DNA from 2 places in the Methylocystis sp. S23 genome. Region 2 is predicted to be linked to the other one. Evidence: predicted binding sites of a transcription regulator. Region 2 holds the regulator's gene; the other holds the start of a gene.
What was found. Region 2 encodes LexA, which represses DNA repair genes until DNA is damaged. Its sites were predicted from a motif close to TGTTCNNNNTGTGTTCNG; they were not measured.

Region 1 (4,208 bases), 870 kb from region 2:
TCACCAGTTGCTCTACGTTCAGGTCCTCGTCGCCATCGCGCTCGGCGCGCTCTTCGGCTTTCTCGCGCCGCATCTCGCCGCCGCCGATTGGGTGAAGGCGCTGGGCGACGGCTTCGTGAAGCTCATCAAAATGGCGATTGCGCCGATCATCTTCTGCACGGTGGTCTCGGGCGTCGCCCATATAGAGGACGCCAAGAAGGTCGGGCGCGTCGGCGTCAAGGCGCTCATTTACTTCGAGATCGTCTCCACCTTCGCGCTCGCCATCGGCCTCCTCGTCGGCAATATATTGAAGCCCGGCGGCGATTTCGCCGGCACGGCGGACGCGGCGGCCATCGCCAAATATACGGAGGCCGCGGCGCGGCGCGGCGGCGTGGATTTCCTGCTCGACATCATCCCCGACAGCGCCGTCGGCGCCTTCGCCAAGGGCGACATTCTGCAGGTGCTCCTGTTCTCCCTGCTTTTCGGCTTCGCGCTGCTGTCGCTCGGCGAGCGGGGACGGCCGATGCGGCAATGGGTCGAGGAGGCCGGCCACGCCATGTTCGCCCTCATCGGCATTGTGATGAGGGCCGCGCCCATCGGCGCCTTCGGGGCCATGGCCTACACGGTCGGCAAATATGGCTCGGCGGCGCTCCTGTCGCTGGGCGGCCTCATCGGCGCCTTCTATCTCACCTCGGCCCTTTTCGTCGCGATCGTGCTCGGGGCCATCGCGGCGGCGGTTGGTTTCAATATCTTCCGCTTCCTGGCTTTTCTGAAGGACGAGCTGCTGATCGTGCTTGGCACCTCGTCATCCGAAAGCGCCCTGCCCGCTTTGATGGAGAAGCTCCAGCGCCTCGGCTGCTCGAAATCCGTCGTCGGCCTCGTCGTGCCCACGGGCTACAGCTTCAATCTCGACGGCACGAATATCTATATGACGCTGACGACGCTCTTCATCGCCCGCGCCATGGGCTCGGAGCTGGATTTCACCCATCAGGCGACGATCCTCGTCGTGGCGATGCTCACCTCCAAAGGCGCGAGCGGCGTCTCGGGCGCCGGCTTCGTCACGCTGGCCGCGACGCTCACCGCCGTCGATCCGGCGCTGGCGCCGGGCATGTCCTTCGTGCTCGGCATCGACAAATTCATGAGCGAGTGCCGCGCGCTGACCAATTTCATCGGCAATGGCGTGGCGACGATCGTCGTTTCGGCGTGGGAGGGAGAGCTGGACCGGGAGAAGCTGAAAGCAGAGCTCTCGGGGACGGGCGGCGGGGAGGTTTAGCCGTTTCGCATTCATCGGAGTGGCGACTTCGCCGCGCCATAGCCTTTTACGCCCCTCTGATACGGTTTCCGCTTGATTGCTTCCTATGACGCTCCCGCCGTCATGCGAGCCGAAGGCGAAGCAATCCAGAGCGTCGTCACGGCTCCTGGATTGCTTCGTCGCCGACGCTCCTCGCAATGACGGCGCGCGAGCGAATTAGCCGGAACCGGTAGATGGCGCGACCGCCCGGCATGACGGGCCTTGCGCCGGGCCGGGCCGGATGCTAGAACAAAAAAAGAACATAAGCCCGGCCGCGCTTGCATCATCTGTGGACAAGCCCTTCCAGAACGTCGGCGGCGGGCGGGATGGCGTTAGAGTGCCCTGCGCAATCAATTGGAGAGAGACATGGCGGGTAGCGTCAACAAGGTCATTCTGGTCGGCAATCTGGGCCGCGATCCGGAAGTGCGGACCTTTCCGTCGGGCGACCGCGTCGTCTCCTTCTCGCTCGCGACGACGGAGTCCTGGCGCGACAAGAACACCGGCGAGCGCAAGGACCGCACCGAGTGGCACAATATCCAGATCTTCAATGAGGCGCTCGGAAAGATCGCGGAGCAATACTGCCGCAAGGGCGCCAAGATCTATATCGAGGGCCAGCTCCAGACCCGCGAATATACGGACAAGGACGGCAATCAGCGCAAAGTCACGGAAGTCGTGGTTCCGCGCTTCCGGGGCGAGATGACGCTGCTCGACAGCAAGGGCGGCGGCCGCGGCGAGGGCGATTTCGAGGGCGGCGGCTATCAGGGCGGCGGCGGCTCCTTCGGCCGCTCCTCGCCCATGGAGCGCGCGCCCGCCGAGCGCCGCCCCGCCCCGGCCTCCGCCGGCGGCCGCCTTTCCGACCAGCTGGACGACGACATTCCGTTCTAATCCGCCGGGTCGCCGGCCGCAACGCCGCCGCGCAAGCGGCCGGCGCTTTCGCCTTGTCGTACCGGCTCCGTTCGACTCATTCCGCGCGCCCCCTCATTGCGAGAAGCGAAGCGACGAAGCAATCCAGAAGCTTCGTCCGGGCGGCGTTCTGGTTTGCTTCGCCTTCGGCTCGCAATGACGGGCGCGCGAGCGTCGTCGCAAAGCGATGCGGGGGCCGTATCATACGAAAGGGCGTCGGCCCGGCGGCCTCTCGGATTCTCGCCCGCGAATGAAGCGCTCCCAAGCGCGCCTCAATCCCCAAGGATTCCGAGCATCTCCTACCGGTGAATTTAACGTTAAGCCCAGATCGATCAAAACTAGTTGCAATTGTCTAAAACATTCGAAGATCGGGACAAGGATTCGTTAAGGAAACGCTAACACTCTCGCGCGTCAGAGGCGGCGCTCAAGAAAGCGGAACCGCCTGGAATTTCAGGGGGCGCGCGGCGATCGACCGCGCTTCCCGCCATTGAGCGAGAACGAAAAATGATCGAACGCGTTAACGAATCCTCTTCACGGGACATCCCCGCGAAAGCGGAAAATCGCGCTGATTTCGTTCACGACGCCCGCGGCTTCGCGGCGGTCGAATTCGGCCTCATCGCGCTCCCCTTCCTGCTGCTGATCCTGGCGATCCTCGAATATAGCTACGGCAATTTCGCGCAGTCGCGGCTCGACGCCGTCGTGCAGCAGACCGCCCGCGCGATCATGACCGGCTATGCGCAGAACCAGTCGATCGGCGGAAAGCCTCTCAACGCCAATCAGTTCCGCGCAAACGTCATGTGCCCGAAACTGCCGGCGGTCATGAGCTGCGACGACCTCTATGTGGATGTGCAGACTTTCGACGCGCCGGTTGGCGGCGCGGCGCCCGCGACGACGCCCTACGCCAATTACGTCAAGGCCGACAAAAGCGGCCTCAAGCCGCCGGCGCTGGACAATGCGCTGAACGCCTACTGCATCGGCGGGGCCAAGAAATATGTGGTGATCCGCGCCGCTTATCCGACGCCGATCCTCACGACCGCCGCGCTCTTCCCGAACCAGGCGATCTACAAGGGCCGCAAGTCCCGCATCGTCGTATCGACCGCGACCTTCAAGAACGAGCCCTTCCCGGCCGCCTATGCCGGCTGCTGAAACCAAGGAACGACGTGAGATGAGCAAGAATCTTCTTCGCGAGAAACAGGGTTTCGCCGCCGTCGAATTCGGCCTCGCCTTTCCCTTGCTCGGCCTGATGCTGCTCGGCTTCATCGAGCTCGACCGCTACGCCTGGGCGACGCGGCAGCTCGAAATGACCGCGAACGCCGTGGCGCAGATGCTGTCGCAATCGCAGAAGGTCGAGCCCGTCGACATGAAATACGCCCAGGACTCCGTGATGGTCCTGTTCCCGCGCGCGCTGCAGGACGGCGCGCGGCTGGGCCAGAGCTGGAACAATATGGTCAAGATCGGCATGAGCGCGGTAGGTTTCACGCCGACCGTCCCCGGCTGCGTCGCCGCCTGCGTCTATCAGGCGAAGGTCGCCTGGAGCGGCGGGTCGGATCGGCGCCCCTGCAACACGGCGCTGACGCCCGTGCCCGACAATACGGCGCCGAGCAAGACGACCCTGCCGACCGACGTCTACGGCCCCAACGCCGTCATCGTGGTCGATCTCACCTTCGCCTATCAGCCGCTCTTCGCGCAGAAGATCTTCGGCCCGCTCACCATCAAGCGCTCGAGCTATCTGCAGCCGCGCTACGTCAATAATCTTTCCTATTCGGTCGCCGGCGGCGATTCCTTCGTCACCACCTGTGCTTGAGAGCGTATCATGCGTCAGACCTCCAAGATTGCGCGTTTCGCGAAAAACGAGAAGGGCGGCGTCGCCGTCGTGATGGGCCTCACCATCGTCCCGCTGGTTCTGGCCTCGGGCCTCGCGGCGGATTACGCCATTCTGCAAACCGCCAAGGCGCGTCTCGACGCCTCCGCCGACGCGGCCGCCCTGACGGCGATCAAGACCGCGCAGAACACGATCGCGACGCTCTCGGCGACC
Region 2 (4,208 bases):
GCTGACCGGCTTCGTCGAGGAGATCGATCTGCGTCCCGCGGGCGCGCGTTTCATCCTGCGGGTGGCGAGCGCGGAAGGCCTGCCTGGCGGCGCCATGCCGGCGCGCGTGCGGCTTACGACTCGCGGCGAGCCGGGCTTCGCGGCGGGGGATTTCATCGCCCTGAAGGCGCGGCTGACGCCGCCGGCGCGCGCGGCGCTGCCTGGCGGCTATGATTTTGCGCGCGACGCCTATTTTGCAAGGCTCGGCGGCGTCGGCAACGCGCTCGGGCGCGTCGAAACGATGCCCCCGCCGGACCCGCCGCCTTTGTCGCTGCGTTTTTTCGCCGCCGTCGACCGCGTGCGGAACGCCCTCGCGTCGCGCGTCTACAAAACCATTGGCGGCGACGCCGGCGCGATCGCCGCCGCCATGGTGACCGGCAAGCGCGATTATCTTTCCGAAAGCGCGAGAGACCTCATCCGCCGCGCCGGCATTTTCCACATCGTCACCATTTCCGGCATGCAGATGACGCTCGTCGCCGGCATCTTCTTCGTCGGCTTCCGGCGGCTTCTGGCGACGTCGGAGACGCTCGCCCTGAACTACCCCATCAGGAAATGGGCGGCGGCGCTCGCGATCGTCGGCGCCGTCCTCTATGACATCGGCACGGGCTCGCGCGTCGGCACGGAGCGCGCGCTGGTCATGACGGTCATCATGCTCGCCGCCGCGCTGTTCGACCGGCCATCGCTCTCAATGCGCAATCTCGCGCTCGCGGCCTTCTTCGTCATCGCCTTCGAGCCGGAGGCGATTCTCGGCGCGAGCTTCCAGCTTTCCTTCGCGGCGGTCGCGGCGCTCATCGCGGTCTATGAATGGCGCGGCGACTATCTCTCGGGGAGCCGCGCGCAAGCGTCCGCCCCCGGCCTCTCCAGCCGCATGTCCGAATGGCGCGAGGAGCTTGTTGAGCGCATGCTGCACGGCCCGGGCGCCGCATTGGCGGCGACGCTGTGCGCGACCTCCGCCACCGCCGCCTTCATGGCGAACGACTTTCACGAAATCAGCCCCTATGTGCTGATCGGCAATCCGCTCACCCTCGCCGTCATCGAATTCTTCGCCGTGCCCTGCGCGCTGATCGGCGCGGCGCTCTATCCCTTCGGGCTCGACGGCTTCATCTGGCGTTATCTCGAGATGGGCATCCATCTCGTGACCTGGCTCGCGGGGCTGATCGCCGCCGCGCCTGGCGCAAGCCTTCACGTGCGCGCCTTCGCGCCCTGGGCCATCCTGTTTCTCGCCCTCGCCGTGCTCTCCATGGCGTTGTGGCGGACCTGGACGCTGCGCGCGACGGCGCTGCCGCTCGCGCTGATCGGCCTCATGGGCGCGACGAAGGGCGCGGGCTTCGACATCGCCGTGCCGGCTACGGGAGACGCCGCCGCGCTGCGCCTGCCTTCCGGAGAACTCACGCTGCTCGGCAAGAAGCCGAGCGCCTTCGCGACCGAACAATGGCTGCGCGCCGACGCCGACGCCCGCGCGGCGGCGGACGCCAAAGGCGGCGTCTCATGCGACGACGCAGGCTGCGTCGGCCGCGCAGCCGACGGCCGCGTCGTCGCGCTCGTCACGAGCCGCGCGGCCCTTTTCGAAGATTGCGCGCGCGCTTCGATCCTCGTCACGCCGCTGCGCGCGCCGGACGGCTGCGCCGCGCCGATCGTCATCGATCGGCGCAAGCTCGCGGAGACCGGCGCCGTCTCGCTGCGGCTGGAGAAGGACGGGAATGTCGCCTGGACGACGTCGCGGGGCGTCAACGAGGACCGTCCCTGGTCGCCGCGGCCGATCCACAACGCGAAGCGCGCGCCGGCGCCGGAGGAGGACGAAACGGAAGGCGCCGAACTGTCCGAACCATTGGAGTGAGCGTCGCGGCCATCGCCGCCGCAATCCGCGCCGGCCGGCCCCGTTAAGGCCGAAGACCGCCCCGGCCGCGCCATTCATCAGAAGCCTGCGCCCGCTCAATATTTCCGCAGAAGGCTCACCAGCTTGCCCTGAATGCGCACCTTGTCGGGGCCGAAGATGCGGGTCTCATAGGCGGGATTCGCCGCTTCGAGCGCAATCGAGGCGCCGCGCTTGCGCAGCCGCTTCAGCGTCGCCTCCTCATCCTCGATCAGGGCCACGACGATATCGCCCGTATCGGCGTAATCCTGCTTCTTGATGACGACGGTGTCGCCGTCGAGAATTCCCGCCTCGATCATCGAATCGCCGCGCACCTCCAGAGCGAAATGCTCGCCCGTGGAAAGCATCTCCGGCGGCAGGCTGATCGTGTGGCTGCGCGTCTGGATGGCGGAGATGGGCGTGCCGGCGGCGATCCGCCCCATGACGGGAATCGCGACCTGCTGGCTCGACTCTTCCTCGCCGCGCTCATGCAGCGGCCGGACGCGGCCGAGATTTCCCTGGATGACCGAAGGCGCGAATTTGCCGCCGCGCGGACCGCCGCCGCCGCGCGGCGTCGCCGATTCCGGCAGGCGCAGCACCTCCAGCGCCCGCGCGCGATTCGGCAGCCGGCGAATGAAGCCCCGCTCCTCGAGCGCGAGAATCAGACGGTGAATGCCGGATTTGGAACGCAGGTCGAGCGCGTCCTTCATCTCGTCGAAGGACGGCGGAACGCCTGATTCCTTGAGCCTTTCGTGAATGAAACGCAGCAGATCGCTCTGCTTCTTCGTCAACATGATCCGCCCCCGGCCACACCGCGCTCCGCTACAAACAAATCATGAACATCTATAAGCGTTCGCTGTGCGTTCCGCAAGCTTTATCGCGGGTGGGGTTAATAGAAGCTGTATGATCGCGGCAGGTCGGCGCCCGCGCGCGTCCGGCGGCGTCGCTGGCCGCTTCAGCTCGAGGCGGGAGGCGCTGACATTATGCGGCTCGATGACATGGCGGCTGCCGAGCGTCGCCCGCATATATTCCTGGATGACGAAATTCTTTTCGACCGAAAGGATAGCGTGCCCGGCCGAAATATATTGCAGCCGCTCCGCGGCGCCGTCCGCGCGCGGCTTTTGCGAGCGCCCGATAAGGAAACGCCGCCGCCTTCCTTCCGAAAGCGGCGGCGCCCAAATGTGGCTTTTGCGCGCGCGGCTATTTCTTCGTCCCGAGCGCTTTCTTGATCGACGCCGTCGGGCTGTCGTCCGAGGCCAGCGCAGACATTTCGCGGCGCTCGTCGGGCGCGAGGGATTGGGCGACGCTCGTCGTCTCGGCCTCGCGGGACTGCGCGGCGGCCTTGGCGGCGGCCATGGTCACGATGGGCGACTTGGCGGCGATCTGCGTGGCCTTCGCGCCCGCTTTCACGGGCTTCTCTTCGAGCGCGATTTCCATCGGCGCGCTCAGCGCCTCGGGGCGGCTCGCTTCGGCGACGCGCGCAAGGAAGCTCGGATGCATGCCGCCGTCCTGATAGACGACGCGCACCGGCTTCACGCTCTGGGCCAGCTCGGCGACCTTTTCCTCGTCCTTGGACGCCTTGGCGGAGACGCTCGCGATCAGGTCCGGATCGTGCTTGAGGGGCGGACAGGCGGAGAGCGGGTCCATATGGCCGGCGCCCTGGGCGTTGAAGACATAGCGGCGGCCGCAGAAAGCGACCGTCGGCTCCTCCTTCGTCACCTCGAAATGATCGTTTCCTTCCTTCAGATTCTTCCAGAAGCCGATATTGGGGTCGAGCCGGTGCTTGGCGAGATTCTCCGCCGTCATCCGGAACGGATAGGACTGCATCTGGATCGCGCGCTGGCCGCCGTTGAAGGCCGAGCGGGCGATGGCGTAGATCTCCGCGATCTGCGCGTCGGTCATGGAAAAGCAGCCGGCCGAGGAGCAGGCCCCATGGACCATGATGGTGCCGCCCGTATGCCCGAGCGCGCGGTCGAGCTGGTTCGGATAGCCGACATTGAAGGAGAGATAATAAGCGGAATTGGGGTTCATCTGCGCCGGCGCGATGGCGTAGAAGCCCTCGGGCACCTGTCGGTCGCCTTCGCGCGTCTTGGGCCCGAGCTGACCGGACCAGCGACACATGGGGAAGGTCTTGAGGTGGACATATTTGCCCTCCCCGTTCATCTTCCAGATTTCGAACTCCGCCTCTTTCTTATAGGCGCGGATCAGCATCGGCGCCTCCTTGGTCGTGCCGACCTGCGCCATCTTGGCGAGCGTCTCGGGAGGCACGGGCGCGAGCGAGCGCTGGGAAATGCCGCTATCCTGGCAAGAGGCGAGA

Region 1: the regulator LexA is predicted to act here: its motif matches at 1,516-1,533, upstream of ssb (single-stranded DNA-binding protein).

Annotation. Positions count from the first base shown of each region.
Region 1 covers NZ_CM134185.1:3,696,349-3,700,556, forward strand. The annotation lists gene dctA (C4-dicarboxylate transporter DctA) at 1-1,252, shown strand, start outside; gene ssb (single-stranded DNA-binding protein) at 1,637-2,155, shown strand; gene ACV7JP_RS18120 (TadE/TadG family type IV pilus assembly protein) at 2,678-3,319, shown strand; gene ACV7JP_RS18125 (TadE/TadG family type IV pilus assembly protein) at 3,339-3,977, shown strand; gene ACV7JP_RS18130 (pilus assembly protein TadG-related protein) at 3,987-4,208, shown strand, end outside.
Region 2 covers NZ_CM134185.1:2,829,448-2,833,655, reverse strand. The annotation lists gene ACV7JP_RS13850 (ComEC/Rec2 family competence protein) at 1-1,876, shown strand, start outside; gene lexA (transcriptional repressor LexA) at 1,972-2,685, opposite strand; gene ACV7JP_RS13840 (L,D-transpeptidase family protein) at 3,092-4,208, opposite strand, start outside.